DNA from 4 places in the Massilia sp. CMS3.1 genome. Region 1 is predicted to be linked to each of the others. Evidence: predicted binding sites of a transcription regulator. Region 1 holds the regulator's gene; each other region holds the start of a gene.
What was found. Region 1 encodes LexA, which represses DNA repair genes until DNA is damaged. Its sites were predicted from a motif close to ACTGTATNNNNATACAGT; they were not measured.

Region 1 (7,473 bases):
GTAATGAGTTTGCGCAAGATGCCGCGGTCGCGCACGATCTCGGCATAGCGGCGGATATTCGCTGCCGACGGCGTGTTCTGCGCCATGGCGTTCAGGTATTGCAGGCCCCCGACGTCATCGGCTTTGCCGAGCGAGACCATGGCCTCGTAGACGGTGATCACGTCAGCCGGCTTGCCGCCGTTAATCAAGCGCACCATCTGTTCGAAGATGATGCGGTGGTCGTAGCGGTAAAAATCCTCCGCATGCATGAAGTCGGCAATGCGATCCCACGCGGCGTTATCGCGCAGCAGGCCGCCAATGACGGACTGCTCTGCCTCGATGGAATGCGGGGGAATGCGCAGCGATTCGAGCTGAGGATCTGCGGGGTTATTCATGGCGGGCATTATAACCCCTCCGGTCACACGGCTGAAATAATTGGAGAGTTTCTGGGCGTAAAAAAAGCCGGCGGACCGGCTTTTTTCGTATTACAACAAGCGTAACTTATGCAGCTTCGCCCACGACAGCGACCGTGATTTCCACGACGACGTCGGTGTGCAGAGCGACAGCAACTGGATGCTCGCCGGTGGTCTTCAGGGGACCGGTCGGCAGGCGAACCTGTGCTTTTTCAACTGCGAAACCTTGCTTGGTCAGGGCTTCGGCGATGTCGAAGTTGCCGACCGAACCGAACAGACGACCGTCAACACCGGCTTTCTGGGCGATGGTGATCGTCATGCCGGTCAGCTTGTCGCCTTGGGCTTGCGAAGCCGACAGCTTTTCAGCAGCAGCTTTTTCCAGCTCGGCGCGCTTGACTTCGAACTCGGCAACAGCCGACGAGGTAGCGCGGCGGGCCATCTTTTGCGGGATCAGGAAGTTACGTGCGTAACCGTCCTTGACCTTGACCACGTCGCCCAGGTTGCCGACGTTAACAACTTTTTCCAAAAGGATAACTTGCATATTTTTCTCCAGGATGTTCTGAACTGTACGACGCGATTAAGCGCTGTGCAGGTCGGTGTACGGCAGCAGCGCGAGGTAACGTGCGCGCTTGATCGCGGTGTCGACCTGGCGCTGGTAGTGCGCCTTGGTACCGGTCAGACGTGCCGGCATGATCTTGCCGTTTTCCTGGACGAAGTCCTTCAGGGTGTCGACGTCTTTGTAATCGACCTGTTCCACGTTTGCAGCGGTGAAGCGGCAGAATTTCTTACGCTTGAACAGCGGATTTTGCTGTTTGCGCTTTTCTTTAAGCTTGGCTTTGTTTTTGTCGAACTTTTTACCGAATGCCATTTGAGGCTCCTGTATCTAAAAGGTGGCCGCTAATAATTTAAGCGGCGGCACTAAAATCAATGATGTGAAACACCAGGGCTTTACTGTTGCGATTCTTCCTGGCCAAAAATCCTGTGAACTGGTGCGCTGCACCCAACTCTGCGCTGGCGAAGCGGCCCGAAATCTCACCCGCGGCGAATGCGGCAATTTCGAACTCGACCAGCCTGTCCACCCCTGCCTCGACCTGCTGCGAACTGTGCATCAGGATTGCCGAGACGACCGGCACGCCGGCGGGGGTAAAGCGCAGTACGTCGCGTTCAGCGATGCTGGCGACGACTTGTAGCTGGTTCACTTCAACGCGTTCACGATTCCTGGCAAGAAAAACTTAGGCAGCAGCGGCGGCTGGAGCAGGAGCAGCGGCTTGGGCCGGGGCTTCTGCGCGGTGGCTCTTGGCTGCGTCTTCGCGCTGGACCGACTTCATCATTGGCGATGGCGTGGTTTCAGCTTTCTTCATCTTCACGGTCAGATGACGCAGCACGGCATCATTGAACTTGAATGCGGTTTCCAGCTCGACCAGGGTCTCGTTGTCGCACTCGATGTTCAGGCAGATGTAGTGTGCCTTCGGCAGCTTCTGGATCTGGTAAGCCATCTGACGACGGCCCCAGTCTTCGACGCGATGGATGTTACCGCCGCGGCTAGTCACCGTGGTCTTGTAACGCTCGATCATCGCCGGGACTTGCTCGCTTTGGTCCGGATGGACGATAAAAACGATTTCATAATGACGCATGCAACACTCCTTGAGGACGTTTAAACAAATGCCCACCTCGGCGTCAAGACGAGTGTGGGAAGGGAAAGCCGGCAATTATAGCGCGATTGACGCACCAGCGCAATCGCTGCCGATCCTGGCAGCGCCGTCGCCCCCCAGCGACACTTGCTGCACGGGAATCGTTAAATAATCAGGATTTCTCTTGCATTCCACGAAATACTGTACAAAAATACAGTCTGAATCATCAACCATGCCAGACCTATGCTCAAGCTCACCGCAAGGCAAGAACAGATCCTGAACCTGATCAGGGAAGCGATCGACAATACCGGCTTCCCCCCGACCCGCGCCGAAATCGCAAAAGAATTGGGCTTCAAGTCGGCCAATGCAGCGGAAGAACACCTGCAGGCCCTGGCGCGCAAAGGTGCGATCGAGATCGTCTCAGGCACCTCGCGCGGCATCCGCCTGATCGGTGCTTCCCTGCGCGATCCGGTGCCGGCGCATGTGCCTCCCATTCCGGCCGCCTTCCTGATGTCCCTGCCGCTGGTCGGCCGCGTCGCCGCGGGCTCGCCGATCCTGGCGCAGGAACACGTCGAGGCGACCTACAACGTCGACCCTTCCATGTTTGGCGCGCGTCCCGATTTTCTCCTGAAGGTGCGCGGTTGGTCGATGCGCGATGCCGGCATCATGGATGGCGATTTCCTCGCTGTGAAGAAAGTTGACAGCGCCAAGAACGGCCAGATCGTCGTGGCCCGCATCGGCGAAGACGTCACCGTCAAGCGCTACCGCAAGACCGGCGAGACGATCGAACTGCTGCCGGAAAACCCTGACTTCACCGTGATCCGTGTGGAACCGGGCGACGAGTTCGCGCTCGAAGGCCTGGCAGTCGGACTGATGCGCAGCTGGCATTAAGCCGCGTTCACAAGCTGCCGCAGATAAAAAAAGCCGCTTCTCGCGGCTTTTTTTACGTCGAAAATTAGTTCTTTGGCCTCGGCGCCGCGCCGATCGGCTTGTCGAAGTCATACTGCTTCTCTCCCGGATTGGCGGCAATGATGGCGTTGTGCTCCTTGACATACGCTTCGGTCGCGCTGCGCCAGACGGCGACATCGGCCAGCACCAGCTGTGCGCCGACCTTCGCTTCTGCTGACAGGTTTTCCTGGACCTGCGCCAGGTGGGTATTCGCGCGCTCGATCTCGGCTGCGTTCATCAGCTTGGCAAGATCGGCCGGAATCTGCTTGGTGAGTGGAGAAGCTGCATTCAGGTTCTCGACAAAGCCGTTGTAGCAGGTCTGCCATTTATTGATGGCATTCGAGACGCGCGCAATGTCCTCGCTCTGCTTCGAAACGGGCGGAATACGCGGCGCCGGGCAGGCAAACTTGCCCGATTTGAGTTCGGCGCCATCGTAGGTCATGCTCCAGTGTGCAATGTCGGCACGCCGCACACCGCGCTGCTTCATCAGCTCGAGTGAAGCGATGGCGACCGCATTGCCTTTCGCGGCCGCCTTGCTGAACCACTGCTGCGCCTTCGCTTCGTCGACCGCGCCCGCCTCGCCGTACAAATACATGGCGCCGAGCTGCTGCTGGGCCTCGACATTGCCGGCGGCGGCCAGCTTCGTGTAAGCAGCCAGGGCTTGCGGGTAGGCCTTCTTGCTGAACAGGGCGTTCGCATCGGACAAGGCGTCGGCATGCGCGGCGTTACAGGCGAGCAGGCTGGCAATCAGGAGAAGACGCTTCATGAGCTGTGATGGAGAATCGAAAACCCATCATACCTCGCGCTCATCCCCGGCTCAACCATCCTTACGCTTCTTTATGGGGCGCCGAGCCGGGAGCCGAGCGCGGCACGAAAATCTTCCAGCAAATCCTCGGTATCCTCGATGCCCACCGAGACCCGGATCAACGACTCGGCAATGCCCATGCCGGCACGGCGCTCGGCGCCCATCTCGAAGAAGATCGTGTGCGCAACCGGAATCACGAGCGTACGCGTGTCGCCCAGGTTGCTGGCCGGGATCGCCAGTTGCAGGCGATTCAGGTAATCGAAAGGATCGATATCGTCGCGCAGCTCAAAGCTGAGCAGCGAGCCGGCGGAGCGGAACAGGTCGGTCGTGAGGCCGTGCTGTGGATGCGAAGCGAGCCCGGGGTAATGGACCGCGGACACCCTGTCATCGGCTTCGAGCATCTGCGCCAGCGCGAGCGCATTCGCGCAAGTGCGTTCCATGCGCAGCGCCAGCGTTTCGGCGCCGACGGCGATGTGGTGAGCCGCTTCCGGCCCGAGGGCGGCGCCGAAGTCGCGCAAGGCTTTCGCGCGTAGCTGGGCCATGCCCTGGGCGCTGCTTGCCTGCTTGCGGAAATTGGGCGCAATGTTCGGGAAGGCGCTCCAGTCGAACAGGCCCGTATCGGTCAGCGCGCCACCGAGTGCGATGCCGTGGCCGGCAATCGATTTGGTCAGCGAATTGACGACCAGGGCCGCGCCGACCGCCTTCGGGCGGAACAGATACGGCGTGGTCATCGTGTTGTCGACCACATACAGGATGCCGCGTTCGCGGCACAAGGCGCCGATGCGTGCCAGGTCCGCGACCTGGGTGCGTGGATTGGCGATCGTTTCGACAAACACCATGCGCGTCTCGGGACGCAGCACCGCTTCGACATTGATGACATCGGTCGCATCGACGAAGTCGACTGCAACGCCCTGCCCTGCCACCGTCTGCCACAGGCTGTTGGTGTTCCCGAACAGGAAACTCGACGAGACGATGTGGTCACCCTCGCGCAGCAGTGCCTGGAACAGCGCGCCGATGGCCGCCATGCCGGTGCCGAAGCACAGGCTGGACACGCCATCTTCCATCTTCGTGATCTTGTCCTCGAGCGCGGATACCGTCGGGTTACCCTGGCGGCCATACCGAAAGCCGGGCTCCTTGCCCTGGAACACCGAGGCCAGCTGGCGCGCGTCGTTATACCCGAACGCGACGGAGGTGTGGACCGGCTTGTGCAGCGAGCCGTGCTCGATCGCCTTGCGGCGGTCGTTGTGCAGGATGGTGGTCGTGAAACCGTAGTGTCTATTTTCGCTCATGGCAGGTGGCGGCCGGGTTACTCGGCGGCGAGCGCGGGATTCAGGTTCAGCTGGGTCCGCACTTCGTCCTCGATCTGCGGCTTGCCGCCATTGTGGCGCGCCGTTTCCAGCTGGTCCAGATAGGCCGGGGTGACGTCGCCCGTGACATACACGCCGTCGAAGCAGGAAGCCTCGAAATTGGTCAGCGCCGGATTGACGTCCGAGATCGAGCGCTTCAGCGCCTCGATATCCTGGTAGACCAGGCGGTCGGCGGTGATCTCGGCGCACACCTCTTCCACAGTGCGTCCATAGGCGATCAGTTCGTCGCGGGTCGGCATGTCGATGCCGTAGACGTTCGGGAACAGCACCGGCGGCGCCGCCGAAGCGAAGAACACTTTGCGCGCGCCCGCTTCGCGCGCCATCTGCACGATCTCGCGGCTGGTGGTGCCGCGCACGATCGAGTCGTCGACCAGCAGCACGTTCTTGCCCTTGAATTCGGACCCGATCGCGTTCAGTTTCTGGCGCACCGATTTCTTGCGCATGCCCTGCCCCGGCATGATGAAGGTGCGGCCGATGTAGCGGTTCTTGATGAAACCTTCTCGGTATTCGATACCGAGTTTCAGCGCCAGCTGGATCGCCGCCGGACGCGAGGAGTCCGGAATCGGCATCACGACGTCGATGTCCTCAATCGGAATTTCCTTGCGAATCTTGTCGGCCAGGTATTCGCCCATTTTCAGGCGGGTCGCGTAGACCGAGGCGCCGTCGATCACCGAGTCCGGACGCGCCAGGTACACGTATTCGAAAGCGCACGGATTGAGCGATGGGTTTTCGGCGCACTGGCGCTCGTGCAATTTGCTGTCGGTGTCGATGAAGACGGCTTCGCCCGGCGCGATATCGCGCACGAAACGGAAACCAATGCCTTCCAAAGCCACGGATTCGCTGGCGACCATGTATTCGACGCCATTCTCGGTTTCATTCATGCCCAGGCAGAGTGGACGGATGCCGTACGGGTCGCGGAATGCCACCATGCCGTGGCCGGCGATCTGGGCCACGACAGCGTAGGCGCCGCGTACACGGCGGTGGACGATGCCGACCGCCTTGAACACCGCCTCGGCGTCGAGGGAATAGCCGTCGGCCGCTTCCTGGATCTCGTGGGCCAGCACGTTCAATAACACTTCCGAGTCGGAATTGGTATTGATGTGGCGGCGGTCGTTACGGAACAGCGCTTCTTTCAGCTCTGCCTGATTCGTCAGGTTGCCGTTGTGCGCCAGCGTGATGCCGAACGGGGCATTCACGTAGAACGGCTGCGCTTCTTCCTCGCTCGACGAGCCGGCGGTCGGGTAGCGGCAGTGGCCGATACCGGTATTCCCCTGGAGCGAGCGCATGTTACGGGTGCGAAACACGTCGCGCACGAGACCGTTCGCCTTGTACATCGAGAACATGCTGCTGTGATTGGTTGCAATGCCCGCCGCGTCCTGGCCGCGGTGCTGCAACAGCAGCAATGCGTCATACAGCAACTGGTTAACGGGGGTTTGCGAGACGACGCCGACGATGCCACACATGGTGCGCTCCTAAGAACTGAATGCTGTTACGGATTTCAAAACGAAGATGTCAAAATTTGAGGTGCTGCGCCAGCGCCGCGGGGAGAAAGGGCTTCACCGTTCGCGCTCCGGCCTCGGCCAGTTGGGACAACAGCGCGTCTTTCCAGAATGCTTGCTGGGGGATGGCGGTCATGGAACACAATATGACGGCGGCCAGCACAATTACAATCCCGCGCGCCAGGCCGAACAGGCCGCCCAGGCCACGGTCCGCCAGCGACAGGCCGGACGCTTCGATCAGCGCCCCGATGGCCAGCGACAACAGGCCCATCAGGATGCGCACGCCGAGGAACAGGGCAATGAAGGCCACGATCAGCCGCGCCGTGTCGCCGGGAATCATATCCGGTAACAGGGGCGCGAGGCGCGCGCCATAGGCGTTTGCCACGACGAAGGCGACGATCCAGCCCGTCAGCGACAGGATTTCTTTTACTAAACCACGCATGGTGCTGATCACCACCGACGCCACCAGCACGAACACGACCAGATAATCAAAAATCGTCACGGCAGGCAAGTGCGAACCACGCGCATCAGAGCGGGACCAGGAAACCACCCAGGCCCAGGCCACCCAGCCTGGCCTTGGTCTTGTCGGCTTCCTCGCGGCTGCCGAACGGACCGACTTGTACCTTGATCAGGGCGCCGGACTTCTTCGTGAACGAGCTGATGCCGCCCGCGCGCAGGCGCGCCTGCAGTTCATCGACCTTTTCCTGGGTCCCGAGTGCGGCGACCTGGACGACAAAACGCCCGCTTGCGGCCGGCTTGTCCTCGACGCGCGGGTGGACCTCGGCCGGCTTGGCGCTCTTGCCCTCGAGTAGCGCGAGTGCGCGGGCGCTC
Region 2 (7,473 bases), on a different contig from region 1:
CGCCGCAGCAAGGCGGCGCCGGCCGGGTTCGGGGCGTTGGCGATCACGGTCAGGCCGCCACCGGCGACCGCGCCGGCCACCAGCATGTATTTGGCGTGCTCGGACAGCCCGGAGATCAAGGAACCGAGATAGGTCAGTGCCGCATTGTCGGTGATTGCGGTCAGGCCAAGCGCACCGAAGAACAGGGCGGTCGGGCTCAAGCTGGAGATAATTGGCTGCAGCCACCATTGCTGCATCCCGCCCAGCACGACGAGTCCGGCCAGGAAAAATCCGACCAACAAGCCTTCCTTCAGGATCAAGGGATCCTGGTGACGCTGGTAAGCCTGGGTAAAGCCCAGGAACAGCAGGAACAGGCCGAGGAACAGCACCGGGTGGTGCGCCAGCAGCACGACCGCGGCCAGGAAGGCCAGGTGGATCGCGGAGACTTTGAGCGGTACCGGCAGGGCAGCCTCGGCGGTGGCCGGCGCCAGGTGCTTGCGCAGCAGAAAAATGACGACGCTGGCGTTGATGAGCACGGCCACGGCGGCGCGCCAGCCGAAGTGGGTCAGCATGTAGGCGCTGTCCCAGCCCCAGGTACCCGCCACCATCAGCACCGGCGGCGCGGCATAGGAGCTCAAGGTGCCGCCGATCGAGACGTTCACGAACAGCACGCCGAGCGCGCCGTATTTCAGCGGTTCCGGAATCCCGGGCCGGAACACCTGGGGCGCGAGCATCATGGCAGCGAGCGTCATCGCGGCCGGCTCCGTGATCAGCGAGCCGGTCAAGGGCACCAGGCCCAGGCCCAGCCAGGCGAGCGCGACTTCGGTGCGGATCGGCACCAGCCGTGCAACCGTGCCCAGCAGTGCACGCACCGCGTCGAGCACCGGGCGCGATGCGGCGATGACCATGACCACGAACACGAACAGGGGTTCGGTGTACTGGCGCGATTCGGCGTAGTCGACGGCGGCGCCCGGTCCGACAATGAGCGCCATTGCCACGAGCAGGACGAAGGCCCAGAAGCCGAACACGACCTCGACTTCACCGAGCAGGTGGAACAATCCTTCATGGCGCGGATGGCGCTCCGCCAGGACCTCGAAGCCCTTGGCGGCGAACGTGTGGACGAGGGCGCAGGCGAAGAGGATGGCGCCGACCAGCTGGATCGTGGTCATGGGCGGCGTCCGGAGAAGAGGGAAGCGGTCATTGTCATGCGGATAATGAATGGACGCCCATTATTTCATCTTTTGATGCAGGCCGGATGCTGGGTCGGACGCACTTACTCTTCAAGACAGTTTTTGCGCGTACACAAGGATAAAGTTAAATCGCGCGTTTTCAAACTATACACATCTTGCCAAAAGCTGAACGACCGAGTACTGTACATCCATCCAGTACTTTTGCATTTCCCCAATTATGTCTTGTTCACCGCACATTGCCACGCCAGAAGAATTGCACCCTTCGCTGTGGCGCGCCTCGCAGTTGGCCCACGCGCATGCACGCTGCGTCGACACTGGCCATCCTGCCTTGTCGAAGCAATTGCCGGGCGGTGGCTGGCCGACGGGCACGCTCATCGATTTGCTGCTGCAGCAGCCCGGCATCGGTGAAATGCGCTTGCTGCGTCCGGCACTGGCGGCAGCTGCATCGCGCCGCATCGTGCTGCTGCAGCCGCCCCATCCGCCGCAGGCGCTGGCGCTGGCCGCGCTCGGCGTGCCGCCTTCCCAGCTGATCTGGCTGCGCGCCACCCGCGGGGCCGATGCGCTGTGGGCGGCCGAGCAGGTACTGCGCAGCGGCAGTTGCGGGGCGCTGCTGTTCTGGACCAACCATGCGCGCGGTGAAAGCCTGCGCCGCCTGCACCTGGCGGCGCAATGCGGCGAGACCCTGTTCTTCATGATGCGCCCGCTGGCCAGCGCCCAGGATTCATCTCCGGCGCCGCTGCGCCTGTCCTTGCGGCCTGCCGCAGGCGGGCTCGACATCGGCTTCATCAAACGCCGGGGACCGCAGCGCGATGCGCCGCTGTTCCTGCCCCTCACTCCTTCTTTGCTCCAACGCCATGCGACTGTGGATCGGCCTGTATTTACCCCAGTTACCGCTCGAGGTGTTCAGCCCGAACTGGTCAACTGACCGTGGGGTCGTCGTGCTCGAGGGGGAACGGGTGCTGGCAGCCTCGCCCCTCGCGCACGCCGCCGGCGTCCAGATCGGCATGCGCCGCGGCGGCGTGCTGATGCTCATGCCCGAGGCGCGCATCGTCGAGCGTTCGCCCGAGCGCGAGGCCGAGGCCCTGCACGCGGTGGCAATGGCGCTGTTGCAGTACACGCCGCAGGTGGCGCAGGCCGAAGAGTCGACCTTGTTGATCGACATCGGCGCCAGCCTGCGCCTGTTCGGCGGCATCCGCGCCCTGTGTGCTCGCGTGCGCGCCAGCCTGCGCGCGCTCGGTTTCTCGGGCTGTCTCAGCTGCGCCCCGACCGCGCGCGGCACCTGGATGCTGGCGCGCCGGCGCGCCGGCCGCGTCCTCACGGTCGCTTCGCTCACGCGCCGGCTCGACCGCCTGCCGAGCACCTTGCCGCCGCCGGCCAGGCCGTTCGCCGCCTGGTTCGAGGGCATCGGCTGCTTCGACATCGGCGCCATGCGGCGCCTGCCGCGTCCCGGCCTGCAGCGCCGCTGCGGCCGCGCGCTGCTCGATATGCTCGATGCCGCCTACGGCATGGCGCCCGAGCTGTTCGAATGGATCGAGGCGCCCACCGTCTTTCACGCAAGGATCGAACTGTTCGACCGTATCGAGAACGCCGAACAATGCCTGCAAGGCGCCCAGCGCCTGGTGCAGCAACTCACAGGCTGGCTGTGCGCGCACCAGCTCGCGACCCTGCGCATCACGCTGCTGCTCGAACACGAGCGGGGCAAGGTAGCGCGCCCGCCCACCGCGGTCGAGATCGCGCTGGGCGAACCGACCTGGCGCGACGAGCACCTGGTGCGCTTGCTGAAGGAACGCCTGGCGCAGGTGGTGCTGGAAGCCCCCGTCATCGGCCTCGCGCTCGACGCCCCGCAACTGCAGCCGATGGCGCCTTTGACCGAGTCGCTGTTTCCCGAACCCGGCGGCAGCGAAGAAGACCGGGTGCGCATGCTCGAGCTGCTGATCGCGCGCCTGGGACCGGACAATGTTTTACAGGCGCTGCCCCAGGCCGATTACCGGCCCGAGGTGGCGAATGCCTGGGTGCCCTTGCACCAAAAGGTGCGCGAGTCGGTACGCTCTTCGCAGATGCCATCGGACGTGCAAAGCCTGCCGCGCCCCACCTGGATTTTGGCCAAACCGATCGCGCTCCTGATGCGCAACCACCGGCCGTTTTATGGCTCGCCTTTAAAAATGGCGTCGACCCCGGAGCGCATCGAGGCGGGCTGGTGGAACGAGCCGCAGACGCGCGATTATTTTATCGCCGAGGGGCAGGATCACACGCTGTACTGGGTGTATCGCGAGCGGATCGTGGGGGCGTCGGAGGATGCGCATCCACGGTGGTTCCTGCATGGCTTGTTTGGATGAACGTCCCTTCCTTGCACGCCCGCCCAATCCGGTGCAGAGTAGCGTCTTCTTCAAACAGGGAACGTCATGCCGACCGAACGCGTTGAGTTTCAGGGCCCGCACGGCAAGCTGGCGGCCAAGCTGGATTTGCCCGACGGAATACCGCGCGCCTATGGCGTCTTCGCCCACTGCTTTACTTGCAGCAAGGACGTACTGGCGGCGAACCGCATTGCGCAAGGCCTGGCCGCGCACGGCGTCGGCATGCTGCGCTTCGATTTCGCCGGTCTCGGTGCCAGCGCAGGCAATTTTGGCGACACCAATTTTTCATCGACCGTGGAAGACATCGTGGCCGCCGCCGGTTTTCTGCGCGAAAAGTTCACGGCGCCGCGTTTGCTGGTTGGCCACAGCATGGGCGGCACCGCCGTGCTGGCCGCGGCCCATCTCATTCCCGAGTCCACCGCCGTGGTGACGATCGCCTCGCCCAGCGATCCGCACTATGTGGTGAACGCCTTGTTGTCCGAGCACCTCGACACGCTTGCCCAGTTGGGCGAGGCGCGCGTCAAGCTCGCCGGGCGCGATTTTCACATCCGCCAGCAGTTTGTCGAGGACGCGACCCGGCATCGATTGGCCGACAGGATCGCGCACCTGGGCCGTGCACTGCTGGTCATGCATGCACCAAGCGACGATACGGTGGAGATTGCGAACGCAGTGAAGATTTTCGAGATGGCGCAGTATCCGAAGAGCTTCGTGTCGCTCGACGGGATCGATCATCTGGTGACGGGCAGGGAGGATGCGGCGCAGGTGGCCGCGATGATTGCGGCGTGGAGCACGCGGTATATCGACGGCGCTTGAAACGGCCGGTCATGTCGGAAAATCGTCGGATGGGCGGCGCCCAACCGACGAACAAGGCGCTATTCCTCGTCGAACTCTTCGGCGAGGTTCTTCCACCCACGGCTCTTGGCAAACGGCGCAAATTCCTCAGGCGCTTCGAGCACGATCAGCTGGCGGTCCTGCAGGCCAGGGTCGCTATGCTCAAAGTCGGGGCCGTTGTAGCCGAGCGCGCGCAGGCGGTCGATGATCTGCTTGACGAGGACGGTGTCCTTGTACAAGCCGCCGTCGACGGGGTTCGCGAAATCCACGTACACATCAATAATCCCGTAGCCCTCGTCGAAAATGCGGATCGCCTTGACGTCGTGGGAACGGCCGGTGCTGTCAACGGCCTTGAACGGGCCGGACAGTTCAATGTCGGTATCGGTAGTCATGGTATGAGCATACCACCGACCCGACATACGCGAAGTCCCGGAACACGCGTCAAGCGATCACGCCTTACTTGAGCGCCTTGTAAATCGCCTCCAGCCGGTCCGGCGTGCCGGGAATGCGTTCGAGGCGCGGATAGCGCAAGCCGCCATGGTAGTCGAGCGAAATCGTGCGCAGGTTATTGCCCTTTTTCACCAGCAGCTCGATCGGCGCCTTGCCGGTCTTCGACGCCTTGACGGCCGCCTTCAGTACCTCCGGCTTGAACACCTTGTTGTTCACGGCGACGATCGTCGTATTACCGGCCAGGCCGGCGCGGAAACCGGCGCCATCCCACTGCACGTTGCTCACGCCGCCATCGGCGCGCACGGCGAAGCCGAGCGAATAACTGAAGTCGGTCGACTTGCTGCGTTCCTCGCCGCCCTTGATGTAATCGGTGGGGGTGTCGGTGTAGACCAGCTTCCAGCCGGCGCGCGTCAAGCCGTCGAGCGGGGCGCCGGGGCCGTTGCCATCGAGGCGCGAACGCAGGAAGGGCACCCAGTCGAATTTCTGCACGCGGGTCAGCGTCGCGACGACATCGTCGAAGGTGTAGAAGGCGGGCAGGTAACTGCCGTTGTTGATGCCGTAGAAGGCGCGCGCGAAATCGTCGAGCGAACGCTTGTCGCCGGACAGCTCGCGGATCTTGGTGTCGACGTCGAGCCAGATCAGGGCGCCTTCCGAATAATAATCTTCGCTGCGCTGGTAGTTGCTCCAGGCGAGACCGCGGCGGCCGGCCACGATCGGGTCGTTCACCGTGTCCTGCACCGGGCGCCAGCTGCGTCCACCCGTGTTGTCATAGCGGGCGGCCGTGCTTGCCAGCGCATCGCGTGCGCCGGCTTGCGAGACCATGCCCGAGCGCGCGCCGAGTACGCTGCCCCAGTACTGGGTCTGGCCCTCGTACACCCACAGCAGGTTGTTTTGCAGCGGCGTGTTGAAGTTCGGGACGTCCTGTCCGCTTGGCCTGCGGAACTTGCCGTTCCACGAATGGGTGTACTCGTGCGGCAGCAGGTCGCGTCCCGCTTCGGTACGTGCCCAGTCCGTGAAGTAGCCCGGCTTGACGCCGTTCTCGCTCGACTGGTGGTGTTCGCGTCCGACGCCGCCGAATTCATCCGACAGCGCCAGCAGGAAATCGTAGTGGTCGTAGTGGTGCGAGCCGAAGAGTTTCAAGGATTGCTGCACCATCGCGCGGTGCGCCGCGATCTGCTCGGGTTTCGCTTCCAGGCTCTCGGCATTGTCGGCCACGACGTTCAGCGAGACACGCACCTTGGCGCCCGGATCGAGGTCGAACTTTTTAAAATGGCGGCCCGCGAACAGCGGCGAATCGATCAGCGTCTCGAGGTCGTGCGCCTTGAACTGGACTTCGTCGCCCGTGCGCTGCGCCGTCTCGAGTGCGGTGCCGTACTGCCAGCCCGCCGGCAGGGTGAGCGACGGCTGCACCGTGATGCGGCGCGCCACGTAACCGGCCGGGTACAAGGTCACCGATGGCCACTGCAGGCCGAGGATGTCGTCGGTCATGACGATGCGGCCCTGGGCCGGGTCGAGCGGCGACAGGAACTGGTATTCCGCTTCCAGGGTCGTCGCGCCTTCCGGCACGGTCACGTGGAAGGCGAACACCTCGACCGGGTCGCGCGTCCACGCGACCGGCTTGCCGTTGGCCGTGAATTTGAGTCCCGCAAGTTGCGTCAGCGGGCCGCTCGGGCCGTGGTTCGCCGGCAGCCATTGCGGATACAGGAAGGTCATCGGGCCAGGCTTTACGGGCACCGTCATGCGCATGCGGAAAATCTGCTGCGACAAATTGGTCGCATCGACTTTCAGGACGATGGTGCCGGGGTAGGGCTGGTCGACCGGAGCAGGGACGGCGGCTTGCGCCGGAAAGCTGAGGGCCAGGGCGAGGGCGAGGCTGGAAGCCGTCCTGGTGGCGAAGAGGAAGGGAGCGTGTGCGGTCATCTCGTAGGCAGTGTGGGGTCCAAAACCGGACGAGTGTAGCACGCAGAAAATCACTTAATACTCTGAAACACCGTTGCAAATAAAATTTGCAAAAAGTATAAAAAATCCGTATTTTGTATGCCTTGAAAAACGGTTGGGGTGGCATTAGATTGGTTCCAACGGATGCTCACGATGAGGTCCGTCAACTTATCGCTTAACTTTTAAAGGATATTTATCATGCGTACTTTTGACCTCGCTCCCCTGTACCGTTCCGCCATCGGCTTCGACCGCCTGGCCAGCCTGCTCGAGCAGCGCGCCGAAACGCAGCCGAGCTACCCACCGTACAACGTCGAGCTGCTCGCCGAAGACAAATACCGCATCGTGATGGCCCTCGCAGGCTTCTCGCGCGATGAAGTGGAAATCGTCGCCGAGCGCGACACCCTGCACGTGACTGGCCGCAAGCAGAAGGACGATACCCAGCGCACCTTCCTGCACCGCGGTATCGCCGCCCGCGACTTCGAACAGCGCTTCCAGCTGGCGAACCACGTAAAGGTCACCACCGCCTCGTTCGACAACGGCATGCTGACCATCGACCTGGTGCGCGAAGTGCCTGAGGCACTCAAGCCGCGCAAGATCCAGATCGCAGACGCGCACGTTGGCGATGCCAACGGGTCCATCGACAATGTTCAGCAGATCGAACAGCGTCAGGCCGCTTAAAGCGGAACGCGTGGCATAAGCGGTACAGGCAGTAAGGAAGAGGGTGCCCGCGG
Region 3 (7,473 bases), on a different contig from region 1:
CCAGCCTGGGAAAACGCTTCGTGCAGGCGGTTCGCCAGGTCCGGGCCGAACAGCGAATCGTTCTCGCCATACATCCACAGGCTCGGTACCTTGCTGTTGGCGCCATACTCGGCAAAGGCTGAGACCAGCGCCGAGCGCCAGGCGCAGCGGTTGCTGTCGTCGCGCAGGCCACCGGCAAAATTGATCAGGCCGCGCACGCCCGGCAGGTCGCGCGTACCCAGCGCCATCGTCGCCAGGCCGCCGTAGGACTGGCCGGCCACGATCACGTGGCCGGCGTCGATCCAGGACTGGGAGCCGGCATAGTCGAGCGTCGAACGGATGTCGTCGGCTTGCAGGTGGCCGTTGGCCGTCATGTCGCAGCCGCGGTCGCGGTAGCGCCCGGTCGAGTTGGCAAAGCCCTGGCGCATCGGCACCATCACCGCATAGCCGCGCTTAACAAACGCGGTCGCCATGTGATAGAAGCGGTCGCGCGGCTGGGCGCTCGGGCGTCCCGGATCCTTGCCGTGGTTAATCACCAGTAAGGGGAAAGGGCCGGGGCCGTTCGGGCGAAACACCGTCGTCTCCAGCATCGCGCGCTTGTCCAGACCCGCCGGTACCTGCACGATCTGCTCGTTCATCCGGTAATCGAGTTCGAGCTCCTGCTCGATCGCGACGCTAGGCAACATGGCCAGGCTGGCGAGCAGGGCAGTGGCGATCTTGCGAACAGAGGGGCGAACTCTCAACATGGGAAACTCTGGAATGCCTGCCGGTGCGACAGAATTGCTAGAAAGAATGAATTGATTCTAGGCACCTAGTAAAGGCAGGGCAATATCCGTTTAGGCAACTCCAGAGCTAAATTTTCGTGTGTGGTCAAGATGCTTATTTACATCAATATCGAACGCCGTAAACGTGGCGCCGCGGGCACAAAAAAGCATGGGCAAGCCGGCAAGATTGTCGTTTATTCAGCTGTCGAAAGGGCCATGGCGCGAGTACGAAGCGCACGCAGCGGGAAACAAATGGATGGCATTGCCGCGCATAGGGAGATCGGATGCGATTCCGGAACCGGCTCCTGATCCCTGGTCGTCGCCATCCTCGTGCCCGCGTTCGTCGGCGCGACGCTGGCGGTGGCGTATGTCTACCTTCAGCAACAAAAGGACCAGGAGCTTGCGGTCGCGGAAACCAGTCACGCCTTCGCGTTGCTCATCGACCACGAAATGCGGCAGCAGGAGGGCATCCGGGCGACCTGGTGGCGCATCAGTAGCCGAGCGTCAAGGTGGCGCGCCCGGCCACGCGACTTCACTAGAATGGTTGCGGGGCTGTTCCCGGCTTGAGTGGAGGCGAACATGGTCAAGGTAGCGGTGATTGTCGGCAGTACCCGTCCCGGGCGCAAGGCGCTCGACGTGGCGCGCTGGGTGATGGAAACGGCCTCTCAACGCACGGACGCGAGCTTCGAACTGGTCGACATCCAGGATTTCAAGCTGCCCCTGCTCGACGAGCCGGTACCGCCCTCGATGGGCCAGTATTCGAAGCCGCACACGATCGCCTGGGCCGAAAAAATCGCCCAATACGACGGCTTCGTGTTCGTCACGCCCGAGTACAACCACGGCACCTCGGGCGCGCTGAAGAATGCCATCGATTTTCTCTACAAGGAATGGAACAACAAGGCTGCCGGCTTTGTCGGCTACGGCAGCGCTGGCGGCGCGCGCGCCATTGAAAGCCTGCGCCTGGTGATGGGCGAACTGATGGTGGCCGACGTGCGCGCCCAGGTGATGCTGTCGCTGTTCACCGACTTCGAAAAAATGACGGTTTTCAAGCCGGCGGCGCATCAGATCAAATCGGTCGACGCCATGCTGGAACAGGTGGTGGCCTGGAGCGGGGCGCTGGCGCCGTTGCGGGAAAGCCCGCGCTGATACAATCGGCGCCTTTTGCGCGCTCATGACAGTTGATCTTCCTTCCCGCCGCGCCCTCTGCGCGGCCTGCCTGCGCGCGCAAAGCGCCTGCATTTGCGCCTGGGTGCGGCCGGTCGCGGTACAGGCCGGTCTGCTCATCCTGCAGCACCCGCTGGAAGTGGGCAATGCCAAGAACAGCGCGCGCCTGCTGCACCTGTGCGTCGCGGGCAGCCGCATGGCAGTCGGCGAGGTGTTCGATCCGGTTTCACTGGATGCCATGTTGCAGGCTGACGGGCGAACGCCGGTCTTGCTGTATCCGGAAACGCCCGGCCTTGTTTGCGCAAAGCCGGACAGCGCCATCCCTCCACACAAGCTGCTGATCGTCGTGCTCGACGCCACGTGGCGCAAAAGCCGCAAGATGCTGTACCTCAATCCCGCCTTGCAGTGCCTGCCGCGCCTGGCGCTGGTCGATATGCCCGCGTCCGGCTACCGCATTCGCAAGGCGCATGCGCCAGACCAACTCTCGACGCTCGAAGCGAGCGCTCATGCGCTGGGACAGGTCACGGGCGACATGGCCGCGGTGGCGCCGCTGTTCGCCGCTTTCGAAGGATTTGTGCAACAACAGGCCGCTTTTGTGCCGCTGACTGTTGCGCGCACGCGGGACGCTTGAGTTCAAATGCGTAGCGGCGTACCATACTGTATAAATATACAGTATAAGGTGTCCTCATGGAACTCCGTGAACGAACGATAGACCGGGAATACAGTGCCGAGCAGCCAATGTTGCCGCCGCGTCCGCTCGCGGCGCACAAGGGGCGCGGTGCCGTATCGAATATCCAGGGCCGTCATGAAGTCAAGGCCCGCGAAGGTTTCGACGATGGGTGGGAAGCGGGCGTCGAGTCCGGCGCCGCATCGCCCTTCAAGACCCAGGTGACGGACGAGTTCGCGAAGAGCATCCTCTCGCGCAACGCCTCGCCCGACATCCCCTTTACAGTCTCGCTCAATCCCTACCGCGGCTGCGAGCATGGCTGCATCTATTGCTTCGCCCGGCCGACCCACAGCTACCTGGGCCTGTCGCAAGGCCTCGACTTCGAGACCCGCCTGTTTGCCAAGGTGAATGCGGCCGAGCTGCTGCGGCGCGAGCTGGCCCGTCCCGGCTACACGCCCGAGCACATCGCGATCGGCGTGAACACCGACGCCTACCAGCCCTGCGAGCGCGAGTATCGCCTCACGCGCCAGGTGCTCGAGGTGCTCAGCGAATGCCAGCATCCGGTCGGAATGATCACGAAATCCTCGCTGATCGAGCGCGACATCGACCTGCTGGCGCCCATGGCGGCCAAGGGCCAGGCCTGCGCGGCGATCACGATCACCACGCTCGACTCGGAAATCTCGCGCACACTCGAACCACGCGCGGCCGCACCGGCGCGCCGCCTGCGCACCATCCGCACGCTGACCGAGGCCGGCATTCCGGTGAGCGTCAGCGTGGCGCCGATCATCCCCTTCGTCACCGAGCCGGAGATCGAGCGCATCCTGGACGCAGCGCGCGACGCCGGCGCGGTGAGTGCGCATTACGTCGTGCTGCGCCTGCCCTTCGAAGTCAACCCCCTGTTCCAGGAGTGGTTGGAGGCCCATTTCCCGGAACGGGCCGGGCGTGTGATGAACCGCGTGCGCGAGATGCGCGGCGGGAAGGATTACGACAGCGATTTTTCGAAACGCATGCACGGAGAGGGTGTATGGGCGGATCTGATTCGCCAGCGCTTTACCAAGACCGTCGAACGGCTGGGCCTGGGCAAGCTGGGCAGCCGCTTCGAGCGGCTGGATGCGACGCAGTTCCGGCGGCCGCTGGTGGTGCCCGCGGCAGCCGGCAAGGCGGGAGGCAAGAAGGCGGGGCAGCTGGATTTGTTTTGAATCGCGCCGCGACCCTGCGTCCTGGGCCTACTGACCCAGGCAAATCACCTTCGTCGCATATTCCTTGGCGTTGCTCTTCTTGCCCGCTGCCCAGTCAATGACTTCCTGGGCCTCGGCCACCGTCATGATCGTGGCCTTTTCCTTGTTCTTGATAAAGGAAACGCCTTCGAACTTGCCGTCCTTGCCGCGCATGACTTTGGCAAAGACGGGCGGCTTCTTGTCGCCGTCGGCAATCTTGTTTTGTTGAACGAGGTAACGCTGATCGTTGGTTTCCATGGGGCGCTTATGCTGAAGTGAACAATACAGGCTATATTTTACGTCCTGGATGAAGGGAGGCGGGATCAGCGCAGCGAATCGAGGAAATCGCTGACGCGCGCGGGCGCGACCGGCTTGGTGAAATGCATGTCGAATCCGGCTTCTTTCGAACGGGCGAGATCATCCTTCGCGCCCCATCCCGACACCGCGACGATCCTGCAAGCATCCAGGTCCTTGTTCTTCCTGAGCTGCTGCGCCACTTCATAGCCCGTCATCTCCGGCATGCCGATATCGAGAAAGACAACCTGCGGCAGGAATTGCTCCGCAAGCGCAACGGCCTGGCGCCCATCGTGCGCGACGCGAAGATCGTGGCCATGCATGTCAAGCAGTGCGGCCAGGGTCGACGCCGCATCGACATTGTCGTCGACCACCAGGATGCGCAAGGTTTTCGCTGCCCCGGCAGTCGCGTTGGGCGCTGCGACACCCGCGAAGACAGCCATGCCGCCCGGGTCGACAGGAAGCCTGACAATGAAGGTGCTGCCCTTGCCGGGTCCCTCGCTGATGGCCCGGACCGTGCCGTCGTGCAGGCTGACCAGCTGGCGCACCAGCGACAGGCCGATTCCCAGGCCGCCCTGGGCGTGGTGCATGTTGCGTCCCACCTGGCTGAACATGTCGAATACCGATTCCAGCGCTTGCGCAGGAATGCCGATGCCGCTGTCGGTCACTGAAATGACGGCGTCCATACCATCCTGCTCCACAGTCAGTGCGATGGTGCCGCCATGCGGCGTGTATTTCGCCGCATTGGTCAGCAGGTTTCCCACCACCTGGGCAATGCGGGCGGCGTCGGCATTGACCGGGAGCGGCGCATCATGCAGCTTCAGGCTGAACAGGTGATGGCCTTGCTCGATCAGGAGGAGACTGGTTTCAACGGCATTCGAGACGATGGACTTCAGGTCGACCTGGGCCTTCCTGATATCGACTTTGCCGTTGGTCACGCGCGCGATATCGAGCAAGTCGCCGATCAGGTGGGATAACTGCTTTACCTGGCGCTCGATAATGCCGCGTACGTTCATGATCGTCTCGGTACTGTCCGAGCGCATGCGCATGATTTCCAGGCCCGTGAGAATCGGCGCCAGTGGATTACGCAATTCGTGTGCAAGGACAGCCAGAAATTCGCTCAGGTTCTTGTTCGATTTGGCGACCTCGTCGAACAAGGAGCGCTGCTTCGATTCGGCCAGCCGAAGCGCCGCCTCAGTACGCTTGAAAGCATCGATGTTCATGACAACCGTCACCTGGCCGTTCAGGCCGCCGTCGCTGCCGGTAAGCGGTACTGCGGCCACCTGCGTCCAGATCTCGTTGCCGTCGTCGTTTGTGTACAGCGCTTCGATGCCTGGAACAACCCGTTCGCCGCGCAAGGCGCGCGCTCCTACGAAGTCCTGGCGCGCATAAGGCCGGCCGTCCGCATGCACAGCACGCCAGCGCTCGCGCCGCGCGTCGTCCAGCGACGGCAGGATATTCGTCGGCAGGTAGCTGTGCATTTCCTTATTCGACAGCACGACCTTGCCATGCCGGTCGACTACTGCAACGCCGACCGGCAAGGCCTCGAACATGGCGGAAAGCGTTTCCCGTGTTTCATGAAGCGCTTGCTCGGTCTGCTTCCGATCGTTAATGTCAAGGACATTGCCGACGAATCCGAGAAAGTCGCCGCCGGCGGACCACCTGGGCCGGCCCGCATCGATGACCCAGCGGTAACCGCCGTCCGCGTGGAGGAGCCGATGTTCGAGGCTGAATTCCTCCCTGCGCGCGTTGGCCTCCAGGAAGGCCTTGCTTGCCGCCGCGCGATCTTCCGGGTGGATCATCGCGGTCCAGCCTAAGCCCAGGCCCTCCAGTTCACTTTGTCCGGTAAAGGCATACCAGCCGCGCGACAGGAAAGAGCAGCGGCCATCGGGCTCGGTTACCCAGAGCATCGCCGGCGCGGCATCGGCCAGGGTCAGGAATTGCGACTCGCTGCGCGCCAGGGCGCGCTCGGCCAAATGCCGTTGCAGCGCGACGGTCGCCTGGTTGACGGCCACTCCATGTTGGCGATATTGCGCGACATTTTTCCAGGGGGTGCATTCGCCGGATCGATCATCCCGAGCAAGGTCTCGATCATCAGGGCCTGATCGAATTTTCCATCCTTGAGGTAAGTCTCGCGCCAGTTCAGGACTTCGAGTTGTCCCCCCGCCTCGGCTGCGGCGACGTTGATGCCTTCCTGTGCCAGGCGCGCCAGGTGGGCGTCGCGCCGGTCCGGATCGACGATGTGGAAGGCGCGGTCGCCCCGTTCGAACCCTTCCATAATGAAAGGCATGAGCACGCGATATTCTTCTTCCCTGGTATGGAAGAAGGCGCAGGCGTGGCAGGAATGGGTGAGGGTGGAACCGGCGAGGTGTACGTGCTTCTGTGCGTTCGGCATGGTGGCTACCAGGAATGATGAGCCAGAACGTACCCAGGCCCAAGGTGTGTGTAGAAAAAACCAGCCAAAGTATTGATTTTTCGGCTATTTCACATTTTACATGAGCAACAGCAACCTGTTCCCGTAAAAGGCCCGGCACCGATCGCTCCTGTGGCGAAATCAGCGCTTCGCGTTGTTCGCCAGATGCCGTTCGATTTCGAACACGTGCGCATCCTCCTTGCCGAGTGCGCGCAGGGCGCGCGCCAGTTCCAGCAGGTACTCGCTGTTCGGTCCGCTCGGTCCGCGCGCGCCGGCGATCTGCTGCGCAATGTCGAGCTCGGTCGCCGGTCCCAGGAAGGCCGCGTTTTCATGCGTGGCGATGTACACCAGCCCCTCCACGCTGCTGCCGCCGTCGTCGAAAACGATATCGATTGCCAGCCGCAGGTAACCGTTCTTTTCGCGGTGGTCGAGGTGCGCGAATTCCTCGGGCGTGACCAGGTAGGCCATGCCGTGGCAGACGGCGCCGTCTTCCGGTACCAGCGTCACGACGCGACCCGGAGCGGTCTCGGTACCGCGGTGGTCGTGCGAACCCTGCCAGAAGCGGCGCGTCCAGCCGCGGATGGCGGCCGGGCGCCGTTCGACGTAGGGGAAGTCGGCCTTGAAAATCAGCGAGCCGTAGCCGAACAGCCACACGCGGTGGTGGCCGTCGAATTTATCCATGCGCTGGTTTGTGGCGACAGTGTTGTGGGACATCGGTGCTGCTCCGGCGAAAACAATGCGCCGATTCTAGCCCGGCGCGGCGCCCGGCGCTGGGGAAGGCTGCTCGCGCGCCAGGTCGCGCTTCGCGGCAACGTAGGGAAACAGGAAGTCGATGAAACTTTCCGCCGCCGGCGACAACGAGCGCCCGGTGCGCGTGTAGACAAAAAAGCGGCGTGTCAGCCGTGGCTCCTCGAGCGGGCGCATGTGCAGCTGGTGCATGCGCACCAGCGGCTCGGCATACGGCAGGCAGACCGT
Region 4 (7,473 bases), on a different contig from region 1:
TGGTAGCCATACCGAGTGCAGCCTTTGGTATTGTCCATGGCATCCCTGAACTGGCGTTGCTGGCGACGGTCGCCCTGGTCTGGATCCTGGTGATCGGTCGACTAAGCAATGCTACTTATGACGTGCAGGTATTGAATTTTCTTGCCATGGTGTTCGTGGTTGCCATCGGTGCGATGATCCTGATCGGTCCATTAGGCCTATGCTATCTGATGGCAGTACCGGTCATGGGCGTCATACTGCTGGGTCTGCAGCCAGCCTTGATCCTGCTTGCACTTGGCGCGAGCTGCATGCTCGGCCTCGGCATGGGAGGGTATTGTCAGCTTCCTGTTGACAATCTTGAAAGCGGCTCGTTCTGGGCAGCAGCCCTCTTCGCGCTGACGTTTGCTTGCGTCGGCACGTTCATCACGCTCACCTGCGACACACTGATCAAAGGTTTGTCGAGCTCGTTGAAAAACGTGCGCACGTTCGCCACGTCGTTGGAGGAGAGGCAGGAATCGCTGCATACGCTCAACGACGAATTGCGCCTTACCTCGGCAGCGCTCGCCGGGCTCAATGAGATGGTCCTCATCACCAAGGTAGCCGAACGGGAAAGCGCCATTCAGCCAATCATTTTTGCGAATTCCACTTTTGAACGCTGCAGTGGATACCGCGCCGATGAGGTCATCGGTCGCAGTATGCGTATGTTACATGGGTCGAATACGGATCCGGTGGTCATTGCCAGGATAGCGCAAGCCATGGCACGACGTGAGTCTGTGTCGGGAGAACTAGTTCTTTATACCAAGTCCGGTGAACCGTGCTGGATCGAAATGGATATCGTGCCATTCGCCAGTAAGGGCAAGAACATCACGCACTGGGTGACGGTGGGGCGCGATATTACCGAGCGCCGCCGCTCGGCCGACGCCATTCACCAGCTGGCATTCTTCGATGTGCTGACCGGCCTTCCCAACCGGCGCCTTCTGATGGAGCGCCTGGAGATCATGGTAGCTGGAGTCAATGCCGGAAAAGAACTGGGCGCAGTGTTATACATCGACCTTGATAATTTTAAGCACGTTAACGACGCGCGCGGACACGCCACTGGCGATGCGCTGCTCAAGCATATCGCTGCGTGCCTGGTCCGTGCAGTGCATGAACACGATACCGTAGCAAGATTGGGCGGAGACGAATTCGTCGTCTTGCTGGAGAATCTGGGGCGGGACAGCAGCATTGCGATCGCAGCGGCGCAGTCTGCGGCCGAGCGGGTCCGCGGCGCGCTCACGCAGGGGGCCGATATCGACGGCCAGATGTACCACTCATCGGGCAGCATCGGCATTGCCATCCCTACAAGGCCGGATCATACCGTGCACGATCTCCTGCGGGAGGCTGACACAGCCATGTACCAGGCCAAGGGAAGCGGTCGCAACGGCGTGGCACTCTTCGAAACCATCATGCTTGCGGACGCAGAGAATACGTTGTCGCTCGAGCGTGACTTGCTCAATGCGTTGAATAACGGTGAACTGGCCCTGCATTTTCAACTGCAGGTCGACCATGACGGCAAGGCCATCGGCGCGGAAGTACTGCTGCGCTGGCGCCGTGCTGACGGCACGCTCGTGCCCCCCGACGTGTTCATCCCGGTCGCCGAAGCAACGGGCCTGATTGTGTCGCTCGGTACATGGGTGCTTCGTCAGTCCTGCCTGGCGTGGCTCGAACTTGAGCAAGCCGGGGTGACATTGCCCCTGTCGATCAACGTGAGTCCGCGACAATTTCGGCAGCCAGATTTCGTCGCAGTTGTCCGCAGGGTGGTTCTCGACACGGGCGTACCGCCGCAGCAGCTGATCTTTGAAGTGACCGAAGGTTTGATGATGGATGATTCGGATGAAATTGTAGCGCGCATGTCTGAGCTGGCGCAATTCGGCATCCGCTTTTCGATTGACGATTTTGGCACTGGTTACTCGAATCTGGCTTATTTGAGAAAGATGCCCTTGTTCGAATTAAAAATCGACAAAAGCTTCATGCGGGATATGCCACATGACATCAACGGCATGGCGATCGTGCAATCGATCCTGTCGATGGCCGGCCATCTGGATCTGCGCGTTGTCGCTGAAGGCATCGAGAACGGGGAGCAGGCGCAATTCTTGAAAGAGAATGGGGCACCATTCATGCAAGGGTTTCTGTTCTGCCGGCCAATGCCTTTGGTTGAACTCATCAAGCGGTTGACAGCTGCCGAATCGATAAAAGAAGTTGTTCAGGCCCCCTAAAGCCAGGGTCTTGTAATTGTCTGGAAGCTCAGCAAAAATCCCGGCTCCCCGTCGCCAGCCTGCCCAGCAAATGCGACATGTCCACCAGCCGCTTGGCGACCAGGTGTTTCACCTGCCCCTGGCTCTGCCAGATGCCGTAGACGCCGAGCAGGTTCGCGCCCAGCACTTCGCGCCGCTGGTACTCCACCAGGTCCGGCCAGACGATCACGTTGACGTTGCCCGTCTCGTCTTCCAGCGTCAGGAACAGTACGCCATTCGCGGTGCCGGGACGCTGGCGCACGGTGACCAGGCCGCAGCCGCGCGCGAGCTGGCCGTCGGCGTATTCGCCCAGTACCGATGCCGGCATGAAGCGCTGCGCCAGCAATTGCTTCCTCAGCAGCGCCACCGGGTGGCGTCCCAATGTGAGGCCTTGCGCGCGGTAGTCGCTGACGATCTCGTCGCCTTCCGAGGGCGCCGCGAGAAGCGGCATTTCTTCGTCAATCGTCGTCGGGCGCAGCAGGTCCTTGTCGGGCACACCGCCGACGGCCTGCCACAAGGCTTCGCGCCGGTGGCCGGCCAGCGAACGCAAGGCGTTGGCGCCGGCCAGTACCTGCAAGTCGCCACGGTCGAGCCCTGCCCGCCGCGCCAGGTCGGCCACGTTCTCGAACGGCCGGATCGCACGCGCGTCCTCGATGCGCACCGCCGCCTCACGGCTCATGCCGCGCTGGAGCGAGAGACCGAGGCGCACCGCCGGCTGGCGCGAGGAATCATCCAATTCTTCCAGTGTCGATTCCCAGCCGCTGATCGCGATATCGACCGGCCGCACTTCGATGCCGTGGCGCTGGGCGTCCTGCACCAGTTGCGAGGGCGAATAGAACCCCATGGGCTGGCTGTTGAGCAGCGCGCACAGGAAGGCCGCCGGTTCGTGGCACTTCATCCAGGAGCTGGCATAGGCCAGCAGTGCAAAGCTGGCCGCATGCGACTCGGGAAAGCCGTATTCGCCGAAGCCCTGGATCTGGCTGAAGATGGCTTCCGCAAATTCGAGCTCGTAGCCGCGCTCTAACATGCCGCGCACGATGCGGTCGTAATAGTGTTCGAGTCCCCCCTTTCTCTTCCAGGCCGCCATCGCGCGGCGCAGCTGGTCGGCCTCGCCGGGCGTAAAACCGGCGCCGAGGATCGCGACCTGCATCACCTGCTCCTGGAAGATCGGCACGCCCAGCGTGCGCCCGAGCGCGGCGCGCATTTCCTCGCTCGGATAGCGCACCGGTTCCAGGCCCTGGCGCCTGCGCAGGTAGGGATGGACCATGCCGCCCTGGATCGGGCCCGGACGCACCACCGCCACTTCGATCACGAGGTCGTAAAAGACGCGCGGCTTCATTCGCGGCAGCATGCTCATTTGGGCGCGCGACTCGATCTGGAACACCCCCACGGTGTCGGCCGCGCAGATCATGTCGTAAGTCGCCTTGTCGTCGGGCGGGATGTCCTGCATCTCGAACAGGCTGCCGTGGCGCAGGCTGACCAGTTCCAGCGCGCGGCGCAGCATCGACAGCATGCCCAGCGCCAGCACGTCGACCTTCATCAGGCCGAGTTCCTCTAGGTCGTTCTTGTCCCACTGGATGACGCTGCGATCGGCCATCGCCGCGTTCTCAATCGGCACCAGGCGCGACAGCTTGCCCTGGGCGATGACGAAGCCCCCCGGGTGCTGCGACAGGTGGCGCGGGAAGTTCAGCAGCTGCTGCGCCAGGGTCGCCCACTGGCGCGACAGCGGTGCTTCCGGATCGAGGCCGCTCTCGGCGAGGCGGTTCAGCAGGTCGGCCTTGCTGTCGAACCAGCGGTGGGTCTTGCAGACCTTTTCGATGATGCCGAGATCGACGCCGAGCGCGCGGCCGCTGTCGCGCAGCGCGCTCTTGGGCCGGTAGCTGATGACGACCGCCGCCAGCGCGGCGCGGGTGCGGCCGTACTTGTTGTAGATGTACTGGATGACTTCTTCGCGACGCTGGTGCTCGAAGTCGACGTCGATGTCGGGCGGCTCGTTGCGCTCCTTCGAAATAAAACGCTCGAACAGCAAATTCGCGCGCGCCGGATCGACCTCGGTGATGCCGAGGCAGTAGCACACCGCCGAATTGGCGGCCGACCCGCGCCCCTGGCACAGGATGTTGTTCGAGCGCGCGAAGTGCACGATGTCGTAGACGGTGAGGAAGTAGTGTTCGTACTTCATCTCGGTGATCAGGCTCAGTTCATGCTCGATCTGGGCTTGCACTTTCGCCGGGATCCCTTCCCGAAAACGCCGGTGCGCGCCGATATAGGTTTCGGCCCGCAGGAAGCTGCTCGCCGTCTGTCCCTTTGGCACCACTTCGTTCGGGTATTCGTAACACAGTTCGTCGAGCGAGAAGGTGCACAGCGAAGCGACACGGAGTGTCTCGTTTAATGCCTCGTTCGAGTAGATGTTCGCCAGGCGCAGGCGCGCGCGCAGGTGCTGCTCGGCGTTTTGCGCCAGGCCGTAGCCGCATTCGGCCACCGGTTTGTTCATGCGCGTCGCCGTGAGCGTGTCCTGCAGGGGTTTGCGCGAGCGGACATGCATCACGACGTGGCCGAGGGCGACAATGGGCAGCCGGTGCTGCCAGCCGACTTCCTCGACCGTGACCCGGTGCGCCTCGTCGAAGGCGCGGTGCAGCAGCACCAGGCCAAGCCAGGCGCGCCCTGGAAATTGCGCCGCCACCCACGTCGCCTGCGCGTGCAGGCGGTCGACATCCTGTGCTTCGTGACCGGGATAGTGTGGCAGCAGGATCGCCAGGCAGTCGGGCATGCCCTTTAAATGGGCGAGCTGCGTGGGCGGATCGGCGATATCGTCGGGCGTGAGAAAGTAGGTCCCCTTCTCGCTACGCGTGCGTCCCAGCGTGATGAATTCGGACAGGTTGCCGTAACCATTGCGGTTCTGCGCCAGCAGGATCAGCGACAGCGCCGGATCGCCGCCCGCTTGCCGCAAGTGAAAATGGGCGCCGACAATGAAGGGCAGCGCCGCTTCCTTCGCTTCGGCGTGCGCCCGCACCACGCCGGCCAGCGAACACTCGTCGGTCAGCGCCAGCGCCGAATAGCCGAGGCGCACCGCACGCTCCACCAGCTCCTCCGCATGCGAGGCGCCTTGCAGGAAGGAGAAGTTCGACAGGCAGAACAGCTCGGCATAATCTGGAAGATGAGCTGGCAGCTGAGCGGGCAGGCCCTGGGTCGGCGGCGGGGGGTGTGATGGCATCGGCACGCTGGGATATTGTGAGTTCACAAAATACTGTATAAAAACACAGTATACCCAACGAGGTCAACTGACAATAATTTCCGTGCGGATACGAAAAGTCACCGCAGCGAATTCACACAGTCATGCGAAAAATTTCATGACGACGAACAGGGTCGCCTGCAGCGCGGCAAACAGCACCCCGGACACCACCACAGCCGCGACTACCGCCGTGACGAGTCCTCCAACGATCCAGTAGCCGTCGCGCTCCAGAATCCCGAGCGCCAGCATGCTGATCGCCAGCGCCGGCAGCATATTTCCCAGCGGGATAGGGAGCAGTACCACAATCGCCAGCAGCAGGCAGACCACGCCCACCAGGTACTCCATGGGCGGCAGTGCCCAGACGCTCGCGCGCGGACGCAGCATCCTTTCGGCACGCTGCAGCCAGGGGCAGATGCGCCCGATCAGCCTTTGGAAGTCAGCGCGCGACATCGAACGCCTGGCGATGAAGCCGGGGAGCCAGGGCTGCCGGTTGAACGCCAGCTGCGCGGCCAACAGCACCAGCGGCGCGCCGAGGATGACCGAGGTGCCGGGCAAGGCCGGCAGCGCGTTCGGGCAGGCGAACACGAACAGCAAGGCGCCGAGCGCCCGGTCGGACAGCGCCGTCAGCAGGTCGCCGACCGAGACGCGTTCGCGCCCCTCGTCGTCGGCCAGCTGCTGCAAGACCTCTGACAAGGCCGGACCACCGGCCAGTTCTTTCATCAATTCTCCTTCACATTCTCGTGGGATTGTGCCTCGTGAGGCGACACCATGGCGATCCGGCGGATCGATACCTTGAGAATGCGCCGCTCTTCGACGGCCAGGATCTCATAACGCAAGCCATCCAGTTCGACACTTTGCCCGACCTCCGGGAAACGCCCGAAGCGCGCCAGCAGGAAGCCCGCCAGCGACGTATAGTCGGCGTCGTCACTGACCAGGCCATCCGTTTCCAGCACCTGTTCAAGCAGGCGCAGGTCGGCTGCACCGTCCACTTCCCATTCGCCCGGAGCGCGCGTCTGGATGGCCAGCTGTTCGTCTTCGTCTGGAAACTCACCGGCGATCGCCTCGAGGATATCGACCGGGCTCAAGAGGCCCTGGACAATGCCGTATTCGTCCGTCACCAGCAGCAGCTGCCCATGCGAACGCTTGAGCGTATCCATGGCCTTCAGAACGCCAACGGTATCTGGCAGGATGATCGCCTGGCGCATTGGACTGCCCTCGCCGCATTCGTCGATCCGTCCGCGCAGCAGCAGGTCAGCCATCAGGTCCTTGGTGCGGCCGATGCCAACGACCTCGTCGAGCTGCCCCCGGCACACCGGCATCAGGCTGTGCGGCGAATCTTGCAACTGGCGCACGATCTCTTCGACACTGTCCTCGAGATTGACCCAGGACATTTCCGAGCGCGGCGTCATGATCGAGCGGATCGAGCGGTCCGCCAGCATCAGGACTCCACTGACCATATTGCGTTCCTCAGCGGCGAATGTTTCTTCTTCCACCACCTGCGCATTGGGTGCTTCGTTCACCGGATCCATGCGGTTGCGGCTGCCCATCAGACTCAGCACCCTGTCGGCCGTACGCTCGCGCAGCGGTACGCGTGCTTCGTTCTTAAGGAAATTGCGGCGCGCGAACTGGTTCAAGGCTTCGATCAGGATCGAGAAACCGATGGCCGCGTACAGGTATCCTTTCGGGATATGGAAGCCCAAACCCTCGGCCACCAGGGACAGGCCGATCATCAGCAGGAAGCTCAGGCACAGGACGACGACTGTCGGATGCGCATTCACGAAGCGCGTGAGCGCCTTCGAGGCCAGGATCATGACGCCGATGGAAATGATCACGGCCGCCATCATCACGCCCAGTTCGTCGACCATGCCGACCGCGGTGATGACGGCGTCGAGCGAGAACACGGCGTCGAGCACGACGATCTGCGCCACGACGACGCCAAAACCCGCATATACCTTCGGGCCAGTGTGCGCATGGGTAATGCCTTCCAGGCGT

Region 2: the regulator LexA is predicted to act here: its motif matches at 1,349-1,366, upstream of imuA (translesion DNA synthesis-associated protein ImuA).
Region 3: the regulator LexA is predicted to act here: its motif matches at 2,564-2,581, upstream of ACHAC9_RS06205 (PA0069 family radical SAM protein).
Region 4: the regulator LexA is predicted to act here: its motif matches at 5,496-5,513, upstream of ACHAC9_RS09730 (error-prone DNA polymerase).

What each region holds. Positions count from the first base shown of each region.
Region 1 covers NZ_JBIMES010000014.1:64,896-72,368, reverse strand. The annotation lists gene ACHAC9_RS19920 (replicative DNA helicase) at 1-374, opposite strand, end outside; gene rplI (50S ribosomal protein L9) at 481-933, opposite strand; gene rpsR (30S ribosomal protein S18) at 970-1,260, opposite strand; gene priB (primosomal replication protein N) at 1,298-1,591, opposite strand; gene rpsF (30S ribosomal protein S6) at 1,625-2,026, opposite strand; gene lexA (transcriptional repressor LexA) at 2,267-2,914, shown strand; gene ACHAC9_RS19890 (sel1 repeat family protein) at 2,979-3,737, opposite strand; gene ACHAC9_RS19885 (cystathionine gamma-synthase family protein) at 3,809-5,065, opposite strand; gene purF (amidophosphoribosyltransferase) at 5,083-6,606, opposite strand; gene ACHAC9_RS19875 (CvpA family protein) at 6,656-7,144, opposite strand; gene ACHAC9_RS19870 (SPOR domain-containing protein) at 7,170-7,473, opposite strand, start outside.
Region 2 covers NZ_JBIMES010000005.1:59,188-66,660, reverse strand. The annotation lists gene ACHAC9_RS09835 (putative Na+/H+ antiporter) at 1-1,148, opposite strand, end outside; gene imuA (translesion DNA synthesis-associated protein ImuA) at 1,387-2,094, shown strand; gene ACHAC9_RS09825 (Y-family DNA polymerase) at 2,024-3,505, shown strand; gene ACHAC9_RS09820 (alpha/beta hydrolase family protein) at 3,572-4,336, shown strand; gene ACHAC9_RS09815 (hypothetical protein) at 4,396-4,746, opposite strand; gene ACHAC9_RS09810 (M61 family metallopeptidase) at 4,811-6,724, opposite strand; gene ACHAC9_RS09805 (Hsp20 family protein) at 6,941-7,420, shown strand.
Region 3 covers NZ_JBIMES010000003.1:61,455-68,927, forward strand. The annotation lists gene ACHAC9_RS06190 (dienelactone hydrolase family protein) at 1-725, opposite strand, end outside; gene ACHAC9_RS06195 (NADPH-dependent FMN reductase) at 1,323-1,889, shown strand; gene ACHAC9_RS06200 (tRNA-uridine aminocarboxypropyltransferase) at 1,915-2,538, shown strand; gene ACHAC9_RS06205 (PA0069 family radical SAM protein) at 2,646-3,773, shown strand; gene ACHAC9_RS06210 (hypothetical protein) at 3,801-4,049, opposite strand; gene ACHAC9_RS06215 (hybrid sensor histidine kinase/response regulator) at 4,115-6,061, opposite strand; gene ACHAC9_RS06220 (MEDS domain-containing protein) at 6,019-6,480, opposite strand; gene ACHAC9_RS06225 (gamma-glutamylcyclotransferase) at 6,640-7,212, opposite strand; gene ACHAC9_RS06230 (LysR family transcriptional regulator) at 7,246-7,473, opposite strand, start outside.
Region 4 covers NZ_JBIMES010000005.1:34,387-41,859, forward strand. The annotation lists gene ACHAC9_RS09725 (putative bifunctional diguanylate cyclase/phosphodiesterase) at 1-2,234, shown strand, start outside; gene ACHAC9_RS09730 (error-prone DNA polymerase) at 2,263-5,463, opposite strand; gene ACHAC9_RS09735 (exopolysaccharide biosynthesis protein) at 5,584-6,201, opposite strand; gene ACHAC9_RS09740 (TerC family protein) at 6,201-7,473, opposite strand, start outside.